Regions from separate parts of the Lacticaseibacillus salsurivasis genome, predicted to be linked through region 2. Evidence: predicted binding sites of a transcription regulator. Region 2 holds the regulator's gene; each other region holds the start of a gene.
The links. The regulator LexA, encoded in region 2, represses DNA repair genes until DNA is damaged. The targets are predictions, from matches to a motif close to CNAACANNTGTTNG.
Positions count from the first base shown of each region.

Region 1: AAA927_RS01500 (Y-family DNA polymerase) is a predicted target of LexA. The motif match lies at 4,748-4,761, and genes of this name have one in related genera.
Region 3: uvrB (excinuclease ABC subunit UvrB) is a predicted target of LexA. The motif match lies at 4,807-4,820, and genes of this name have one in related genera.

Region 1 is NZ_BTTP01000001.1:256,491-263,549, forward strand. It holds gene AAA927_RS01470 (response regulator transcription factor) at 1-6, shown strand, start outside; gene AAA927_RS01475 (sensor histidine kinase) at 3-1,469, shown strand; gene AAA927_RS01480 (hypothetical protein) at 1,506-1,775, shown strand; gene AAA927_RS01485 (ACT domain-containing protein) at 1,879-2,313, shown strand; gene AAA927_RS01490 (hypothetical protein) at 2,420-2,923, shown strand; gene AAA927_RS01495 (acetyl-CoA carboxylase) at 3,108-3,431, opposite strand; gene AAA927_RS01500 (Y-family DNA polymerase) at 3,424-4,722, opposite strand; gene AAA927_RS01505 (aldo/keto reductase) at 4,868-5,710, shown strand; gene AAA927_RS01510 (hypothetical protein) at 5,820-6,407, opposite strand; gene AAA927_RS01515 (hypothetical protein) at 6,427-7,059, opposite strand, start outside.
Region 2 is NZ_BTTP01000014.1:14,049-21,107, reverse strand. It holds gene AAA927_RS09585 (hypothetical protein) at 1-251, shown strand, start outside; gene AAA927_RS09580 (alcohol dehydrogenase catalytic domain-containing protein) at 305-1,324, opposite strand; gene AAA927_RS09575 (hypothetical protein) at 1,441-1,875, shown strand; gene AAA927_RS09570 (hypothetical protein) at 1,913-2,383, opposite strand; gene AAA927_RS09565 (AI-2E family transporter) at 2,380-3,543, opposite strand; gene AAA927_RS09560 (hypothetical protein) at 3,796-3,990, shown strand; gene lexA (transcriptional repressor LexA) at 4,126-4,752, shown strand; gene AAA927_RS09550 (AEC family transporter) at 4,795-5,739, opposite strand; gene AAA927_RS09545 (5-formyltetrahydrofolate cyclo-ligase) at 5,791-6,333, opposite strand; gene AAA927_RS09540 (DUF488 domain-containing protein) at 6,326-6,691, opposite strand; gene AAA927_RS09535 (helix-turn-helix domain-containing protein) at 7,016-7,059, opposite strand, start outside.
Region 3 is NZ_BTTP01000001.1:99,049-106,107, reverse strand. It holds gene uvrA (excinuclease ABC subunit UvrA) at 1-2,708, opposite strand, end outside; gene uvrB (excinuclease ABC subunit UvrB) at 2,715-4,727, opposite strand; gene AAA927_RS00490 (YfbR-like 5'-deoxynucleotidase) at 4,991-5,626, opposite strand; gene AAA927_RS00485 (phospho-sugar mutase) at 5,721-7,059, opposite strand, start outside.

The DNA.
Region 1 (7,059 bases), on a different contig from region 2:
CAGTGAAATTACTCTATCAACAAATGCTCGCGTTTTTCGGGGTCCTGCTGGTGGCCATGGCCATTATTTCGGTCATGTTCATTCGCTCCACTTCGAATAACGTCTGGCAGAACAGTTTTGATCAGCTGGAACAATACACTGATGTGCTCACTGACCGCGCGGTGGATCGCAGTACTTACTTGATCGATACGCAATTCATTCAGCATTCAGAAGACATTCTCAAAAAGCAAAATGTCCACTTCATGATTTACGATGCGGACAACACGGCCCGTTATCCGCAGTTTGCTGGCACGCCGCGCAGTGCGGCCATCGCTAGCAAGTACTGGAAGCAGCTAAAAAAAGGCGAATCGGTGGCGCTGCCAGAGCTAACCACTAATCCGCGCAACGGCAAGCAGCAAAGCATGACCATCTACTACAAGCCAGTGTTCTTGTCTGGTAAGTTGTTGTTCGTGATTGCGGCTTTTGCGCCAGTGGACAACATTCAAACTTCCATCAAGAAAACCGAATACAACTTGTTCATCGCCTTTTTGCTATCGATGCTGGTGGCGATTGTCCTGAGCTACTTGCTGGCGCGCTACCAGGTCGGGCGGATCAACCGGTTGCGGCAAGTCACGCACCAAGTGGCAGAAGGTAACTATGACGTGGATGTTGAGATCAAGTCCCGCAGTCACGATGAAATTGCCGGCTTGGCCGACGATTTCCAGGATATGCTGGGTTCCTTGCGTGATAGTCAAGCCGAGATCCACCGCCAGGAAGAACGGCGGCGGCAGTTCATGGCCGATGCGGCCCACGAAATGCGCACGCCGCTGACCACCATCAACGGTCTTTTGGAAGGGCTGGCCTATGATGCCATTCCAGAAGAAAGCAAGGGCCAGTCGATTGAGCTGATGCGCAATGAGACCAAGCGCCTGATTCGTTTGGTGAACGAAAACCTCGACTACGAGAAGATTCGCACCAACCAAATTCTACTCAAGAAGCAAACCTTTAACGCCACTGAAGCGCTGAATGATATCATGGTGCAGCTCAAGCAAAAGGCCGCCGACGCCGATGATACCCTAGTGCTGGACGCCGCGGCGAACGTGCCGGTTTATGCCGACCGCGACCGCTTCGTGCAAATTCTGTTTAATATCGCCCAAAACGCGATTCAGTTCACCAAAGGCGGCACCATCACTATTTCCGCCAAGCCCGGCTACCATCAAACCGAGCTAGCGGTTAGCGACACCGGGATTGGCATGACCGAAGACCAGGTGAAGAATATCTGGGAGCGGTACTACAAGGCCGATCCTTCGCGGAAAAACACCAAGTACGGTGAGTCCGGTCTGGGCCTGGCGATTGTTCATCAGCTGGTGACCTTGCACGGCGGCACCATCGACGTGCAATCGCAAAAAGATGAAGGGACGACCTTCACCTTAACCTTCCCAGATGAGGAAACCGCGCCACAGCAGGCACCGATTACGCACACGAACTAACCCCCAGCTGTCAGTGGACAGCAGAAGGAGGTCACGATGAACTTCTTGCTGGAACTCGTTGGGACGTGGCTACTGACGCCGAGCTTTGAGTTCACGAAGCATCCTTGGTTAAGACTGGTAGCAGCGCTGGTTGTTGCTGGTGTGGGTCTGGTGATTGGCGGCTTGCTACTTTGGTTGGGCCTTCAGCCCGGGTCGCACCGCCTGCTTTGGCGCCTGTGGGGCCTGGTGCTGGTTGGCGTTTTCTTTTTCCACCTCATCCGGGTGGTGCGCCGGTTTCTGCACCGCCATTCATCAGATGTAGCGTAAGTGTCGGGAAACCGGCACTTTTTTTGCGTCATAATTCTCGGCCACTTGTTCACGTATCATGGTACAATGAGGCTATCAATTGACGGGGAACGAGGGGAACGGCGTGGACAAGTATTATATCGTGGACAGCACCATTTTGCCGGATGTGGTGGAAAAGGTGATCAAGGCGCGGACTCTGATTGAAAATGGCCAGGTGCGGCAAGTGTCAGAGGCGGTCAAGGAAGTCGGCATTAGCCGCGGGACCTACTACAAGTATAAGGACTACGTGTTCTTGCCGGATACTGGGTTGACGCAGCGCAAAGCCGTGATTTCCTTAATGCTCCATCATGACCGCGGCATCTTATCAGAAGTGCTCACCACGCTGTCTGGCGCCAATGCCAGCATCATTACCATCAACCAGAATATCCCGATTCACGACTGGGCGAGTGTCGTCATTTCCTTTGATATCAGTAATCTGACTGGCACGGTGGATAGCCTGCTGACCAGTTTGAAAAAGTCACGGGGCGTGACCGACGTTTCATTAATTTCTGTTGAGTAAAAATTAAGCTTGCAAGTGATAACAATGAGTATTATTCTAATTTTTAAGCAAAACCCACGTTGCGGCGTGGGTTTTTACGTTCGACAAGCGTTGGGGGGCGTTGCCGATGAGTCGGCTGATCAAGGTACTATTTGGGAGTTTAGTGGCTTTAATGGTGATGATTCCTGCTTTGCTGTTGGTAGTTTTGATTGTGTGGCTGTCGCTATTATTAGCCGGCGGCGCCGCGGCCATGAGTCTGAGTCGTAGCTTAAGTTTTCTGGTGGCGTTGCTACTGATTGGTGCGCTGCTGGGGGTAGGACTCTTGGTGAGCGGGTGGTTCATTCATTTGCGGCGGGCAACCCTGCATTACCTGGATCACGGCCAAAAATGTTGCCTTACGGTGGCTATCAATCTTACCGGGCGTCAGCTGTATCGTCAGTTGTTAACCGCGACAAAAATTCGGCATCAACGCGGCGGCAGCTGGATGAATGCCTTTGAACTGGCGCTGGATGATCTGCTGCATGACGAGGTGCGCGACTATATCTTGCACCAAGTTGGTGAGCAGTATGGCGTGGATGTAGCCGCGGCGATGACGCTGGCCGATGATCAAGCCTTTCATTTTTCGTTATAAGGCTAGGGGGCTGTGACATAATTTAGCGTCACAACCGCATCACGACTATTCCAGTACAGTACGAGCCAAAATGCGACGCCCTAGCCGGATAAGCCAAACGGCCTGCAAAACCTAAGTTCGGGTTTTACAGGCCGTTTGGCTTATCCTCTGGGCTAAAACCGCATTTTGTCTCAGCCTCACGCCTTCATTCCGCCCGTTCGCGCTTCGGTTCGATTAGCCGGTCTGAACTCGGCCACCGCAGCCCGGCAAAACCGGTGAATTCCAGGCTGAAGTTGACGCTGTGACGCAGGGCCTGAATTAAGGCTTCCAGCTCTGTCAGTGAGCCAGTCACGCTGTGCAAAGGGATGGAGCGCTGGCGGTGGGCCGTCGGGTATTCGTTAAAGAAAAAATTATACGTGTGATCATAGGGATCATTGGTAATTAAAATGGCGTAGCGCACCTGACTGCGACGGTGAAAATGGGGCTGCAGGCGTTCGACAATCAGCTTTAAATCGCGATTTTTATTCATAACTATTCCCTCCGTTATGGCCACCGACTAAACTGGCCCGCTGAATGGCGGTGCCGCCGCGGAGCTTGCTTTTGGCATAGACGACGGTGGTGAAGCCGAATTTATTGCGCAAGGCATCCACCGTGCGCGCCAGGTCGCTTTTGTGGACCTGCTCAGTAATCGGGGTCAGAAGCGTTAGCTGTTCGCCGGCATCGGCGCTAAGACGGCTGGTGTAAACGGCCACGTTGCGAATGACTTCACCTTGCCAATAGCGACGGAACAGCAGGAGCAGGGCGGCAATCAGCTCATCGTTGCGGTTGGTCGCTTCAATCCGCAAGCTGTGGCTAAAGCCGCCGCGACCGGCTTCTTCACTGGCGGCATAGGAAAAGCCAATGCCTAAGCTGATGCAACTGGTTTGTTTGTGGTGATGGCGCAGCCGGGCGGCGACTTGTTCCCCGATTTCTTTGATCACCAACTCGATTTCACTTTGAATGGCGTAGTCGCGGGGCAACACTTGGGAGTTGCCGATGCTGGAGCTGCGGACCTTGACGCGTTTGGCCAGCTTGGTGCGATCGATGCCCCAGGCCAAGGCGAAGAGCTGCGTGCCGATGACGCCCATTTCCGCTTTGAGCAGGTAAGGATTAGCGTGGGCAAGCTCGTATATGGTATGGATGCCCAAGCGGTTCAGATGGGCCGCGGTGCGATCAGCAATGCTCCAAACCGACGTCAGGTTGGTGATGGTCCAGATTTTATCGGGCACCGTTTGGTAACTGATGGTGCCAATCAGATCTGGGCTTTTCTTGGCATACACATCCAAGGCAATCTTGGCCTGCACCGGATTTTCGCCGATGCCAATGGTGGTATACAGACCCAATTCTTTGCGCACCGTGCGCTGAATGAGCTTGGCTACGGCTAGCGGCGAGTCGCCAAATAAGCGCCAGCTATGGGTCAGATCCAAAATCGACTCATCAATGGAGTAAGGCCAGAGGTCCTCATCAGCGACAAAGCGGCGAAAAATATCATTGATCTGCAAATTCCGTTTGATATACAAGTTCATGCGCGGCGGCACCACTAAGAGATGCTTTTCATCAGGCAAATCGCGCTGGCGGCTGACATTTGCCTGCAAGCCGTACAACTTTTTGGCTAATGGGGAAGTGGCCAAAATAAGGCCGCCATTGGTGTTGGCTTGCTCAGACATCACCACCAGAATCGTCTTCAGGGGATTGTAGCCGCGGGCAACGGCTTCGACCGAAGCGTAAAAGGACTTATTATCAATCAAAAAAATCACGCGTTTGGGTTCTGATTCATACATGCGGCTCACCTCGTGGTTCATTATACGAACATACGTTTGCTTTTGGCAAGTACCAAGTCTAATTAATGGAGCAAGACCGGGGACAAAGCCTTGGCAGGAACGTGCTATACTACTTGATGATAAATATTTTAATTGAGGTGAGCTTATGTCCGTTTTAACTGATACTTACACCCTGCCTAATGGGGTGGCCATTCCCCAAGTGGGCTTTGGCACCTGGCAGATTCCCAATGGCGACACCGCCTATCAGGCTGTGGCTGAGGCCTTGCGCCAAGGCTATCGGCATATCGACACTGCCTGGCAATATGGCAACGAAGCCAGTGTGGGCCAAGCCATTCGCGACTCTGGCATTCCTCGGAATCAGATTTTTGTCACCTCGAAGCTGCCGGCGCATGCCAAAAGCTATGATGACGCGCTGAAGGCGTTCGATGAATCCATGGCGCGCCTGGATTTGGATTATATCGACTTGTTTTTGATTCATGCGCCGTGGCCATGGGATCATTTTGGCGAAGACTATCGCAAGCAAAACCGTGACGTGTGGCGGGCGATGGAATCCTTCTACCAAGCCAAGAAGGTGCGGGCGATTGGGATTTCTAACTTCAACGTCCGCGACCAGGAGGATTTGTATGCGCACTGCACCATCAAGCCGATGGCGCTGCAGCTGCAGTACTACATTGGCTTTACCGAGGATGATAATGTCGCGTGCGCTCAGCAGCACGGCCTGTTAGTTGAGGCCTTTTCACCGCTGGCCACCGGCTTTTTGCTGAACAACGAGGCCGTGCAAGCCGTGGCTGATCACTACCAGGCCACCGTGGCGCAGGTCGCCATTCGCTATGTGCTACAAAAAGGGCTACTGCCGCTACCCAAAGCTACCAGCCCGGCGCATATCGCTGAAAATACCCAGCTTGATTTTGAAATCAGCGCCGCCGACATGGCGCTGCTGGATCAGCTGAAGGATACCGCGCCAGGGGAAGACGACAATCGCTATTAAACCCACACTCGATACGCAAACACGCCTGAGCAGCCAACGCTCAGGCGTGTTTTTTAGTCTTATTGGTGGGTGACCGTCAATAGCAGGTGGCAAAAAGGGACTTTGCCTTTCAGCGGTGAATGATGTCTTGGCCACGTTTGGCCGTTGTTGGGGTAAGGCTCGGCGCCTCAGACCAGCTGGTGTCCGGATGCGCGGTGATCAAATTTTCGTCGGCCGTTAAAATCACCAGCCGCGATGCGCTTTGATGTAGCGCTGCTGTGGCAGTATTGAGAAACAACCGAATTTCTTGAATGTCCATGCTGGCGGGAAAGTCATTCATTAAAATCACTTGCCGGTCGCCGAGTAGACCGCGGAAGAACTGGACATAAAGACTTTGCGCCGGGTTGAGTTGCGTTGCCGATTGCGCCAGAAACGCGGCATCGTTGCGCAAGGCCGGGGCGAGGCGGTTAAGCGAAGCGGCCTTGCCATTAATCAGTAAATTAGCCTCCACGCTGAGGTAAGGCACAATGCCAGTTTCTTCCTGGTCAATCAAGGCGAACGCTTTGGCGCAGCCGGCCGCCAAAAAGGCCTGAGTATAGCTTAAAGAAAGGGGTTTGAGCTGTTCGGTGGGCGTGTAAATGAAGCTGATGACGCCGGGGTGAAACAGTTGTTCAACTTGGGTGCGAAAAGCCGCTGCTTGCGGATGAAATAGCGTCATAGACAGGCCTCCGATACGATTATTGATGGTGAACCAACTGGCGTTTCTGATGCCAAAGCTGACCCCAGAGTGCCAGGGCCTGACCGCCAGCCAGCGCTAAGCCGCCAGCTAGCAAAGTCGTGAAGCCGCCGGCCAACTGGGTGCCTTGGTTGAGGCCACCAGGCGGCGGACCAGGAACAAACAGACCGTCACCACTGAAGCCAGTCAGTTGGTGTTGAAACAGATGGGTCACCGCCTGCTTCAAATTACCGGCCGTGACTTTGCTGCTAATGGCGCGACCTAATGCCGTGCGGATGGGATCGAGTAGGTGCGCGCCGACCAAACTGCCGACCAAAAGGCCTAAAACGCTGGTGGCCATAAACGCGAGCACAAAGATGAGCAGGCTTTCTAGCAGGTACTGCCCGCCAATCGCCCAGGTGCTTTTACCGAGGAGTAAGTAAGCTTCAGTTTCTTGGGCGCGGCGGCGGCTGAACCATAAGGCAAAACCGAAAGCCAGTAGCACGGTCGTGCCGATTAAGCCCCACCAAGCCAACTGATACTGCTGGTTGAGGGTCAGATAACCATTTTTGACCGCCGTCAATACCGTAGTTGAAGCACTGTTGCTTTGGCCCGCGAGCTGGCTGAGGCGATTAAGAAATTCCTGCCGCAACAT
Region 2 (7,059 bases):
GCGCAGATCTCATTATGGAAAAAGGCTATGTCACCGAACGCGATGAGCCGATGATGATGGACGCCGCCTGGTGTCATGAGTTGCTCGCCCAAATCAACGATGAGCTGCGGCTGCGCACGCTGAAAGAGCGCGCCGTGCTCAAGCTGTTCAATTACTACATGGGGCCAGGCAGCATTATCTATGATCCCCAGCGCCTAACTGCCGATCAGGCAAAGGCCACGCTGCAGAAGGCACTGGGCTTTACCAAATAGACGAAAAGAGCCACATCAACTTCACCGTTGATGTGGCCCTTTTCGTCTACTTGCTAAGCTTCAAACGGCCCGGTGAGCACAATCTTGCCGACCTGATGGCCCGAGGTGAGCTGCGTCAGCCCTTGCTTCAACGTGGCGACCGAAATGGGCTGCAAGGTCGTGGTGGCACTGGCGTCAAGCAGGTTAGCCGCGGCCAAGGCTGCCAGCTGTGATAGGATGTGGCCCTGACTGGCGGTATTGAAATCATAGTCCGTTTTGGCAAACATGAATTCAAAGTCCAAACTGGCGGCTTTACCCTTCAGCGCCGTGACGTCCAGTGGCCCTTGCGGCGTGACCAAGGCGCCGACATGGCCGAAGGGGGCGACGACCTGACTGGCGAGGGCCAGGTAGGGTTCGGTGGCGTACAAAATTGCGACGCCATCAAATGCGGGCTGGGCGGCAAGCGTGGCCGCTAAATCCTGATGATAGTCTAGCGGTTGATCCACGCCATGCTGCCTTAGCCATTCAAAGTTTCGCGGACTGGCGGTAGCACTGACCGTCAAGCCGGCCCAATGTGCCAGTTGGCTGAGCATGGAGCCGACCCCGCCGGCCCCATTGATAATCAGCAGACGCTGGCCTTGATTGGCGAAGGCCTCGGCGTGAAAACCCATTTTTTCAAACAATAACTCCCAAGCGGTCAGTCCCACCAGCGGCAGGGCCGCAGCAGTTTGATCAGACAACCCGGCCGGCACAGCGGCAATCAACGCCGCCGCAACCGCCTGATACTGCTGCCAGCTGCCGGGGCGCTTGGTAGTACCGGCGTACATGACCCGCTGGCCCACCGTAAACTCGGTAACGGCAGGGCCACAAGCCACAATTTCACCGGTAGCATCGTAACCGAAAACCCGAGGCGTCTTTTGCTTGGGCAGACTGGCGCGCATTTTTTCGTCCACTGGATTCAGAGAAATCGCCTGCACTTTGACGACCACATCAGTAGGCGCTGGTGTCGGCATCGGTAGCGATACTGCGACGAGGCTCTCAGCGTCTTCCAAGGGGCGGCCTTCATAGGCAGCAAAAGCAAGATTATTGGACATCGAATCGACCTTTCTATCGGGCAGCCGGCAAACATTCTCGGCCACATTCTTGACTCACTATGTCTATGGTAACTGTTTTCTGCTAAAATGGAAAAAACGAGAAAGAAGGCTTCTTGATGCCAGGCAAGCACGAAAGCACAGAAAAAAAACATACCACGTGGTGGATCAACGGAATCTTACTGGTGTTCGGCGCGCTGTTCACGGGGTTTGCTTGGTACGCCACTAATCCCAAAACCTTGGTGGCTCAAGTTAGCACTGTCAGCTTCGGCTTTGGCTTGGTGGTCCTGATTGGCCTCTTGGCTTATCTTGACGATCGGCCATTCACTCGCTTCGGCCGCTTTGCGGTGGATCTGCTGGTGGGCCTAGCGATTGTGGTCTTGATGTACGTCTTCATGATTGGCATCACGGTGTATTGGCAAGTGATGGCCATTGCCGGTGGCATCGTGTTGCTGCTGGCGGCGTTGTTCGCCATTCGCAAACCCGTCAAAGCTAAGCCCCATCGGCTGACCCGGGATATTGATGAACCAGAAGATGAAACGCCAATTGAATAAACCCAAAAAAATTCCGAGTCAATCGACTCGGAATTTTTTATTGGACTTGTTGGATTTTGATTTCGATGGCTTCAGGCACCCGCGGCCGCAACACGTTGAACAGGGTCTGCAGATCTGAGCGGAAGGTCAAGCGGATGTAGCGCCGCGGTGAGATCCCGAAAACCCCGACCACGAGGCTTTGGCCGTTCGGCAGGGTGAGGGGCGTCAAGGTGACCCCGACCAGCTTGGTGTAGGGCACGACGCGGGCAAAAATGCCAACATTAATCAGGCGCGTGGGCGTGAGACCGGTGCTGCCGGACATCACGGTGAGCGTGATGAAGGCGGCGATGAAGACAATGTACCAGATATTGGCAATGCCAGTGGTTAAAAACCAAAAGCCCAGCACCACTGCCATGAACAGTTGAAAGGTGCTGTATGAAGCCCGAAAGTCGATGCGACTTTGCCAAAACAGATAGTAGCCGCTCAAGGCGAGCAGGGCGACGTCAAGTAAAATTAGGAATCCATTCATTTTTCAGGGCCAACTTTCTGTGTGATGGTTTGCGGCGATTCTTTCGGGTACAAGCCAGAGACTTGTTGATACCAGCGGAACAGCCTCGTTACAATGATCTTAAGCACTGCGAAGCCGGGGATGCCGAGAATCACGCCGAGCAAACCGAACATGTTACCAGCAGTAAGCAGCACCACGACAATGGTGATCGGGTGCATCTCTAGTTTACTCCCCATGACAAATGGTGAAATTAACTGGGTTTCCAGCAGCCATTCGACGAAGAATACGATGATGACCGCGATGAACATTTTAGGGCCTTGAATAGCGCCCATCACCAGTGCTGGAATCATGGCCACCGCAGAGCCGAAGTACGGAATCAAATTGAGCGGCCCGGCCAGCAACCCGAAAATCAACCCATAACGCAGGCCGATCACCGTGTAACCGAGCATAAAAATCATCGCGACAGCCATGGCGACGGTTAACTGCCCTTGCACGTAAGAGCCGACTTTGAGGTTCATTTCATGGAGCATATCGCCAATGCCCCGGCGCTGGCGGGTTGGCACGAGCTGGAGAATCATCGGGGTAAACTTGTTGCCTTCTTTAAGCATGAAGAACAGGACGATCGGGGCCGTGGCAATGGTGACGACGACATTGCCCACCGCGCCGACAATGCTACTCAATGAATTCAAGGTGCCAGAGAGAATAGTGGAACCACGGTTGGACAGCCAGGACTTGATCTCATTGGCGAATTGGTTGATGTCTGATTGCGAGAAGATGTTTTGCTTATCATTGAGATCAGTGAACCACTTGAGGCCGCTTTCCCAATAACTCGGCCAGGCCGCCACGAAGCTGCGCACCTGGGCCTCGATTGGCGGTACCACCCGCACAATCGCTAGGACAATCAGGCCAATCACCACGACGAAGACCAGCAGAATGGCGAGCATGCGTTTCAACCCGCGCTTTTCCAGCCAATTCACGATGGGATTGAGCATGTAGAACAAGATCCCAGCCAAAATGAACGGCGGCGCGATGATGCCAAGAAAGTTCACGGCTGGTTGCAGCAGCCAAGCGACTTTGGTGAAGATCCACACCGCTAGCAGCGTCAGCACCAAATCGAAAATCACCACAGCGAATTTACTATCTAAGAACCGGTGATAGAACCAAGAATTTTTCTTTTCCATTCCGGCTTCCTCCCTCTTGCTTATCAGTTTTATCATACCGAAAAAGCGGCGTGAAAGCGAATAGGACGCGGGACTGATTTTATCCGCCTTTCCCCTTGATGAATCTTTACATTACTGCTGTTGTTTGTATCGAAGAAACGCTAAATCCCCACTTCCCGGCTTTAAGTGTAAATTGTTAGATACAATAACTTTACAAAAGCCGAGGTTTCGGTATAATAGGGAGTATCAAATCTCGCGGGGGAGGGAAACACAATGTCACTGAAGATGTTAAAGTGGAGTTTACGGGCACTGACCGTGCTGACTGTCGTTTTGCTGTTCACCAATGCTGCTGCAATCGGCATCGGTCTGATGGCAGTCGATCTGATTGTCGGCGGTCTGTATCTCATGCATAAGTCGGCGTGCGACCGCCGCCAAATGCACCATTTAAGCTTAATGCACCGGCTGTAAAAGTCGGAAGCCGTTGCCAAAATTGGCAGCGGCTTTTTTGTTGGCACAGAATGCCGATATGACGCGATTTTTCCCTTGCAAACACGCGTTCGCACTGTTATGATGAAAGAAACTAATGAGCGGAGGCGGACGGCGATGCCATCCCAAGCAAGTCAGAAACGTTGGAAACAGATCCTGCAAACCATTTACGAATCAATCGATGGCCGCGGTTATCCGCCGACGGTGCGCGAAATTGGCAAGGCCGTGGGCTTGAGTTCCTCAAGTACCGTGGCGGCTTATTTGGAAAAGCTGCTGGCGGAAGGCTACATTGCCAAGGACCCGGCTAAGCCGCGGACGCTGGAAATCACCAAGGCTGGCCGGGAATACATTGGGGTCGGCGAAAGCGGCATCCCGATTCTCGGGACCGTCGCCGCTGGGGTGCCGATTACCGCCATTCAAAACGTCGATGACTATTTCCCGGTGCCGGATGACATTCCGTATCCTGCCGACGAACTTTTCATGTTGCGGGTGCAAGGGAATTCGATGATCAAGATTGGTATTTTGAATGGCGACCAGATCATTGTCAAAAAGCAGGAAACCGCCGAAAATGGCCAGATTGTGGTGGCCATGACGGCGGAAGACGAGGCCACCGTCAAGCGGTTCTATAAGGAGCCTGGCCGCGTACGGCTGCATCCTGAAAACGACATGATGACGGACATGTTCTTCGATGATGTCACGATTTTAGGCGTGGTCGTCAGCTTGTACCGCCCAGCGCTCATTTAAAGCCAAATTAAAAAGGCCGCATTTGCGGCCTTTTTGCGTGGACTAAAGTTGTTGGACCAGCGTCATCAGAATCGGAATCACCACAATCGAAAATAATGTGGTGGCAGACACGGTGATGGCTGCATTACTGCTATCGGCACCGTAGAGCTTCGCGACCACTGGGGCGTTGGTCATGACCGGCATCGCGGATTGCAGAATGAAGACTTGTTTCATCAGGAGCGGCACTGGTGCGAACACGACTAGGGCATACATAATCAGGGGTGCAAAGATAAACCGACCGCTGAAGACGCCGAGCAGTTCCTTGTTGATGCGGATGTTTTTGAGTCCCGCTTGGTGCATGGCAATGCCGATGAAAAACATGGAGCCGGGAATCGTCAAGTCACCGACATAAGTAAGGGTGGCGGTGAGAAAACTTGGCAGTTGCACCCCAAGCAGTACCAGCACCACCCCGACCATAAAGCCCAGCAGCGGCGGTGAGAAAACTTTGCCTAAGGTCTGGCGCCAATCGAAGTGGGCGGCTTGCTGGCCGTCTTTTTGAATCAGGTACACCCCTACGGTCCAGAAAATGGTGGTGTTGGCCATGTAGTAAACCAGCACATAAGGCAGACTTTTCGGCCCGAACAAGGCCATGTTCACCGGCAGGCCAATGAACACCGTGTTGGAATTGAAAAACATCGACTTGAACAACCCGCGTCGTGCGCGCGGCACGGCCAAGGCCTTGGCCACCCCAAACGATAAGCCGAACAAAATGGCCATCGACAGCACGGGAAAACGCAGGTCCGGTAGCAGGCGAGCTAGTTCGCGGGCGGTGAAGCGACCACAAATGGTTTCGACCATATAGGCTGGCAGCGCCACTTGGGTCACGACTTTCGCAATGATGCGACTGGAGCGGTCATCGAACCAGCCGCGAGCCGTGAGCGCGTAGCCGAGCGCCACCAGAATCAGAATTTCACTCACGCCACCTAAACTTGATAAAAATGCAGTCAACCAGAAGACTCCTTTGATGTAAAACCGGCCCTGTGGTAGCGGCCGGCGGGTTTAAAGCTGAATTAAGGTCTGAATCGGAATATCAAATGATTCGACTGGCCACTGCGGCGTTGCGAAGGCCATCACACTTGGCACTAAGGCGACGGTGGGGCCTGCATACTGGGCCAAAAACCGATCATAGTAGCCGCCGCCAAAGCCAATGCGGTAATGGTCTTTCAGGCTAAACCCGATCCCAGGGACAATCATGAGGTCAGGGTTTTGGTTGACCAACGCCGCATCATAAGGCGGCTCCGCCAGTCCGAATTTGCTCGTGATCCGGCCGGCAGGGCCAGGGTCCGGTAAAAAGGCCATTTGCCGTTTGGGCATCACCCGCGCCAGCAGAATCTGCTTACCGGCCTGTTGTGCGGCGGCCATCAGTGGCGCCGTGGCCACTTCCAGCGGGGAGCTGACAGTGGTGGCAATCGTCTGGGCTTGTTGCCACAGTGCGGTGGCCATGAGCTTGCTCAGCAAAGCAGCGCTTTCGGCTTGCGTTTGCGCTGCGGCCGCTTTGAGCCGAGCGATTTGGCCAGGGCGGAAGTCATTTTTGTCAGGCATTGGCGAGCTTCTCCTTCAGGTAGGCGGTGAGGACCACCGCATTGTTGTGCGCTTCATCTTTCGCGCCGAACAGCAGGAGCACCGGCTGCTTGGCCGCCTGCGCCTTGACTACAGCGATTAACGCTGGCGTATCAGGATTGGCGTCGAGCTCAGCGGTGTAGCGTTGCTGGAATTCAGGAAACTTCTCGGGATCATGCCCAAACCATTTGCGTAATTCAGTGGAGGGGGCAATGGTCTTGGCCCAGTCGTCGAGGCGGGCATTGACCTTGCTGATGCCGCGCGGCCAGACCCGATCCACCAATAAGCGAAACCCTTCAGGCTGTTCGTGACTATAAATCCGAACCGGAATAATCGTCATGTTTTTCCCTTCTTTCTGAAAATACCTTACCCCTTGATTAAAGGCGCTTCAGCCATGAACGTCAAGTCAGGGCGATGAAAATTGACATGCGGGGATGGCGCAATAATGGATCGTCGTTCGCTTACAGTGTTTGCGATTGCCGATTTAGCTTGAGCCGCATCATTAAAAATAGTTTTCAGTCTGCCTGCGCATGTTATGCTGGCGTCCTGATTGGCCTAAAAATCCCATTTCTCCAGGGTATGGATACCCTGAACAAATGGGATTAAGTGTTGGCTGCGCTTACGGTTCTATTCTTCTCGACGATCTTTTAAATCTAATCTGTTTTTAGGCGGTGATTAACAGCTTCAATTTTAGGCCAAGGCCTGCTG
Region 3 (7,059 bases), on a different contig from region 2:
ATCAGCCAATCGGCGGTTTTGATTACATCCAGGTTATGTTCAATCACCAACACGGTGTTACCTTCATCGACCAACCGTTGGAGCACCTCCAGCAACCGGCGAATATCATCAGTATGCAGGCCCGTAGTTGGCTCGTCGAGAATGTAGAAGTTGCGGCCGGTAGAAAGCTTTTGTAGTTCAGAGGCGAGCTTCATGCGCTGGGCTTCTCCCCCAGATAAGGTGGTGGCGCTTTGGCCCATTTGGACGTAGCCGAGGCCCACATCAACAATGGTTTGCAGTTTGCGTGCGATTTTAGGAATCGGGGCAAAGAACTTCACTGCTTCGTCCACGGTCATTTCTAGCACATCAGCAATGTTCTTACCTTTGTAGGTCACTTCGAGGGTTTCGGAGTTGTACCGCTTGCCATGGCAGACTTCGCAAGGCACATAGACATCCGGCAGGAAGTTCATTTCGATTTTGATAATCCCGTCGCCTTTACAGTTCTCACAGCGGCCGCCTTTGACGTTGAAGGAAAAACGGCCTTGGGTGTAACCGCGGAGCTTGGCTTCACCAGTTTGGGCAAACAAGGCGCGAATGTCGTTGAATACCCCAGTGTAAGTGGCCGGGTTACTGCGCGGCGTGCGGCCGATAGGGCTTTGGTCAATATCCACGAGCTTTTCGATGTTCTTCCAGCCCAACAGTTTGCTGTAAGCCCCAGGCTTTGCTGAGTTGCGGTACAACTTTTGAGCCAAGGCGCGCTTCAAAATCGAGTTGACCAAAGTGGATTTCCCGGAGCCGGAAACTCCAGTCACGCCGATGAACTTACCCAGCGGGAAGTCAACGTCAATGTGTTTCAGATTGTGGTCAGCCGCGCCTTCCAGACGCAAAATCTTGCCACTACCGGCGCGCCGCTCGGTCGGAACCGGAATAAACTTCTTGCCGGCGAGGTATTGGCCCGTCAGTGATTTGCTGGAGCGCATCACTTGCTTTGGGGTGCCGGCGGCCATAATGTGGCCCCCTTTATCCCCAGCGCCGGGGCCAACGTCAATCAGATAATCCGCCGCCAGCATGGTGTCCTCATCATGTTCAACCACGATCAACGTGTTGCCCAAATCACGCATTTTCTTCAGTGAAGCAATCAAGCGGTCGTTATCGCGTTGGTGCAAGCCGATGGAAGGTTCATCCAAAATGTACAGGACACCAGATAAGTTGGAGCCAATTTGGGTGGCCAAACGAATCCGCTGGGCTTCCCCACCGGACAGAGTGCCGGCCGCCCGACTCAGGGTCAGGTAATCCAGGCCGACGTTTTCCAAGAAGGTCAGACGATCGTTCACTTCTTTCAAAATGGGCTTGGCAATCACCACTTCGTTTTCGGACAGCTGAATTTGGCTAAAGAACGGCAAGGCATTTTTGATTGCCAAGTCAGAGGCTTCCGCAATGTCTTTGCCGGCGACTTTGACTGCCAGGGCTTGGCGGTTAAGGCGCTTGCCGTGGCACACTGGACAAACCAGCGCGGTCATGTACTGGCGCATCTGATCAGAGCCAAACGGTGTGTTATTGGAGCGGTAGCGACGCTCGATGTTTGGGAGCACGCCTTCGAATGGGGCCATCACATCGCGCACACCGCCGAAATCGGAATCAGCATGAAAGTGGAACTTCTTACCTTGACTGCCGTTCAGCACCAAGTCGCGCTGGCGGTCAGTCAACTTATTGAAGGGCTTGTCAATCGGCACTTTGAACGCCGTGCAGGCCTGTTCCAGCATCGTCGGATAGTAAGTGGAACTAGCCGTGTACCAAGGCGCAATCGCCCCTTCGGCAATGGTTTTGTCTGGGTCGGGCACCACCAAATCCACATCCACCGTCAGCTTTTCGCCTAATCCATCACATTCTGGGCAGGCTCCAAATGGCGCGTTGAAGGAAAACAGCCGTGGTTCCAACACCCCAATCGTAAAGCCGCACAGCGGGCAGGCAAAATGTTCTGAGAACACCAGCGGCTCGCCGCCAATCACATCAACGGTGGCATAGCCTTCAGATAGGCGCAGCGCTGCTTCAAAAGAATCGAACAAACGCGAGCGATTGTCAGCATCCCCTGCCTTGACGACAATGCGGTCGATCACAATGTCAATGTCGTGGTTCTTGTTTTTGTCCAATTCAACGTCGGCGCTGGCGTCCATAATCTCGCCATCCACCCGCATGCGCACATAACCTTCGCGGACAATCTTTTCCAGCACCTTCTTGTGGGCGCCTTTTTTCCGGCGCACCACTGGCGAAAGAATCTGAATCCGCGTTTTGTCCGGGAGCTGCTGAACTCGGTTGACCATTTGCTCGACGCTTTGGCTGGTGATCGGCGTCCCGTCATTCGGACAAATTGGCTTGCCAATCCGCGCCCACAGCAGGCGCAGGTAGTCATTGATTTCGGTGACCGTGCCCACAGTGGAACGGGGGTTTTTCGAGGTGGTTTTCTGATCAATGGAAATCGCCGGGCTCAAGCCGTCGATTGAATCCACATCAGGTTTATCCATTTGGCCAAGGAATTGGCGCGCATACGCCGATAGGCTTTCGACATAGCGGCGCTGGCCTTCTGCATACAGCGTATCAAAGGCCAAGCTGGACTTCCCGGAACCAGACAAACCGGTCATGACCACCAATTTATTTTTGGGAATGGTCAAATCGACATCTTTTAAGTTGTGCGCGCGGGCGCCGTGAATCACAATTTTATCGTTAGCCATAAATCCTCACTTTTCTGCTTCCAGTTCCAAAATCGTGTCGCGCAACGTGGCCGCCTGCTCGAAATCGAGCTTCTTGGCGGCTGCCTGCATTTGCGTTTGCAAATTGTTAATCAACTGCTGGCGCTCTTGCTTGGTCAGGTCATGCAGATCGACCTCGGCAAAGCTCTTGTTCTTATCATCATCGCCATTACCGCTGGTATCCACCGCGGTGATCGCTTCGCGAATGGGTTTGATGATAGTTTTCGGCGTGATGTGATGTTTCTTGTTGAACGCCATCTGGATGGTCCGCCGCCGCTTGGTTTCATTGATAGCGGCCTCCATCGAGTCGGTCATCTTATCGGCGTACATGATGACTTTCCCATGCGCATTCCGGCTAGCGCGGCCAATGGTTTGAATGAGCGACCGTTCCGCCCGCAGGAAGCCTTCCTTGTCAGCATCCAAAATCGCAATCAGGGACACTTCAGGGACATCGATTCCTTCCCGGAGCAAGTTGATACCGACCAGCACGTCATATTTGCCTAACCGCAAGTCGCGGATGATTTGGGTCCGTTCCAGCGTTTTGATATCTGAATGCAGATAGGCGACTTTAATGCCTTCTTCTTTCAGATAATCGGTCAAATCTTCAGCCATTTTCTTGGTCAAGGTCGTGACAAAGACGCGCTCGTTGCGTTCGATGCGCTTGTTAATTTCTGAAGTCAGGTCATCGATTTGGCCCATAATCGGCCGCACTTCGATTTCCGGATCCAGCAACCCAGTCGGCCGAATAATTTGTTCGGCGATATCGGCTTTTGGCACCCGGTCCAGTTCATACGGCCCTGGGGTAGCCGAAACGTAAAGGATTTGGTTGACGTGCTGCTCGAATTCGTTGAGCTTCAGTGGCCGGTTGTCCAACGCGCTCGGCAACCGGAAGCCATAATCAATCAACGTTTGCTTCCGGGCCCGGTCGCCGTTGTACATCGCCCGCACTTGCGGCATCGTGACATGGCTTTCGTCCACCATAATCATGAAATCCTTAGGGAAAAAGTCGAGTAGCGTGTACGGCGGCTTGCCTGCCGCGCGCCCTTCCATGTGCCGCGAATAGTTTTCAATGCCGTTGGTGTAACCCATTTCCCGCAGCATTTCGATATCGTAATTCGTCCGCTGCTCCAGCCGCTGCGCTTCCAGCAACTTACCTTGATCGCGCAGTTCTGCTAGCCGCTGCGTCAGCTCAGCGGCAATGCTTTGAATGCCTCGCTCCAGCGCGTCGTCTGAGGTCATAAAGTGCGTGGCCGGGAAAATGGAAACCTGTTCCCGTTCGCCGATGACTTCCCCGGTCAACGCGTCGACCTCGGTGATGCGATCGACTTCATCGCCAAAGAACTCCACGCGAATCGCGTGATCGTCGCGGCTGGCTGGGAAAATTTCCACCACATCGCCGCGCACCCGAAAGCGCCCGCGTTGAAAATCGATGTCATTGCGGTCAAATTGGATGTCCACCAGCTGCCGCAGCAAGGTGTTGCGGTCAATCTCCATGCCTTTGCGAATAGACAGCACATGGTCGCGGTACTCGGTTGGTGAGCCTAAGCCAAAGATTGAGGACACCGACGCCACCACAATCACATCATTACGCTCCAGCAAGGCACTGGTGGCACTGTGCCGGAGCTTATCAATTTCATCATTGATGGCGGAGTCTTTTTCAATATAGGTATCTGAACTCGGCACATAAGCTTCTGGTTGGTAGTAATCATAATAGGACACGAAATACTCTACCGCGTTGTGCGGGAAGAACTCTTTGAACTCCCCGTACAACTGGCCAGCCAGCGTCTTGTTATGTGACAAAATCAGGGTCGGCTTATTCAGGTTAGCAATCACATTGCTCATCGTGAACGTCTTCCCGGTCCCAGTCGCGCCTAACAGCACTTGTTCCTTTTCTCCAGCCAAAAAGCCCTGGGTCAGCTTTTCAATCGCTTCAGGCTGATCCCCCGCCGGCTTATACGGGGAGACCAAATCAAATTTTTTATCGGCAATGCGTTCAATCATGGCCGCAACCTCCTCACCTCAACGCGCAAAAAGCCGGAACCGAAATTCCGACTTTTTCATTGGACTAATTATAACATAGCGAACACACATTCGCCAATGTGTAAAACAGGCTGCGGAGGATGGCCGCTCTTAGCCGGACGGGTAGCCTAGCTAAAGGCATTGCCGGTGTACTTTGCCGGCGAGGCCTTTAGCGTAGCTATCCACTCCGGCGTTGGCCACCAGGAGCGCAACTACACGCTGCAGACAAGGGCACTCGCGACGCCCTACTGTTTCGCCATGACCGACCGCGTCAACTTGGCCAGCATATCCCGGTCGGCAAATTCTTCATTGAGCATATCCGGCAGAATCTGATCTAGGAAGTATTGTACCGACGGCCGATCTTCGTACGACATAATCACGCTTAAGCTTTCGGTGTAGATGTTAACGAAGACCCGTTCCGGGTTGCCTTTTTCAATTTCGCCAAAGGATTCATAAAGCAAATCCACCTTGTCGGCGATGCTCAAAATCTGGCCTTCCAAGGTATCGTCTTTGCCTTCCGAAAGGCGCCGGCGGTAGACATCCTGATAATCAGCCGGGATTTCGTTTTCGATGAAGTTCTCGGTCATGGTGTCCTCGACATCAGCCAGCATTTTGCGCAGCGTCGGCGTGGCGTATTTGACCGGGGTCTTGATATCGCCGATGAAACGCTCGGTGTAATCATGGTTTAAAGCTTTTTCGTAAAGCATCTGCCAGTTGATCTCATTGCCAGCGTGCTCTTCGATGTCACCCAGCAGTTGCGCGATTTCCGCGACCTTGAAGCTGTGCGCGGCCACGCTGTGTTCAGCATATTTGAAAAACCCTGGGGCCCGCCGCAAGGTTTCCAAATTGTTCAGGCCTTGAATAAATTGGTGCATTCCCATGATTAACATCCTCCTGTAAAGTTTCTAAAAGCTTACCACCGCGCAAAAAATCCGGCAAGCCACTTTGCGGCTCGCCGGATAGCTTATGCTTTAATTATGCGGTGCGAAAACCCGTCAACGCCGTTTCAAAGGCGGTCAGTTTCTGTTCGGCTTCGGTCTCGGTGGCAGCTGAGGTGCCAACATAGAACTTCACTTTTGGTTCGGTGCCAGAAGGCCGAATGGCAATCCAAGTGCCATCGGCCAAAATGTACTTCAGCACATCAGATACCGGCATTGTGATGGGACTGGTGCCTTCTGCCGTGGTAATGAGTTGCTTCTTGTAGTCTTCGGTGCGGACAATCTTCACGCCGGCAAAATCCGCTGGTTGTTCTTCCCGGAACTTGGTCATCAAAGCGGCCATTTCCGCTGGCCCTTCCAGCCCTGGGAAGTCAACGCCGACGGTCTTTTCGGCAAAGTAGCCGTACCGAGCATACAAGGCCTGAATGCCATCCCAGAGGGTTTGGCCTTTGGACTTGTAATAGGCGGCTACTTCCGCCAGTAACACAGTGGATTGAATGGCATCCTTGTCCCGGACGAATGGCTTGATCAGGTAGCCATAACTTTCTTCAAAGCCAAACAAGAATTCATGGCTTCCGGTTTCTTCGTATTGCTTGATTTGGTCACCAATGAACTTGAACCCGGTTTCCACGTTGATCATGGCCACGCCGTAATCCTTGGCAATCGCGGTGGCCAGTTCCGTCGACACAATCGACTTTACCACGGCCCCATTGGCGGGCAAGGTGCCAGCTTGTTTGCGGGCTTCCAGAATGTAGTGGAGCAACAGCGACGCAATTTGGTTCCCGGTCAACAGCTGGTAGCCATCTCCGGTCCACACTGCAGTGCCAAGGCGGTCAGCATCAGGATCCGTGGCAATCAACACGTCGGCATGACTAGCTTTGCCCATTTCGATTGCCAGGTCAAAGGTTTGCGGGAATTCCGGATTCGGGAACGGCGTGGTCGGGAATTCAGGGTCTGCTGTGGACTGCGGCAGTACCAGCTGGAAGTTTTGGAAGCCGGCGTTGCGCAGCACCATTTGAGCCGGAATGCGGCCAGTCCCATTGAGCGGCGAATAAATCAAACTCATATCCTTGCCGACGGTGTGCACCAAGTCTTGGTTGATGGTGACCGTGGCCACGGCTTGGTAGTAGGCTTCATCGACATCTTCGCCGATCAAGTGCATCAGGTTCTGGGCCCGCAAGGCATGCACATCAAGCGTCTGAATGGCAAACAAATCATCCACGCTCCGAACGTACTCGGTGATGCGGTCGGATTCTTCTGGTGGCATTTGGCCGCCATCTGGGCCGTAAATCTTGTAGCCGTTATACTGCTTCGGGTTGTGACTGGCCGTAATCATGATGCCGGCGTATGTTTTCAGATAGCGCACAGCAAATGAC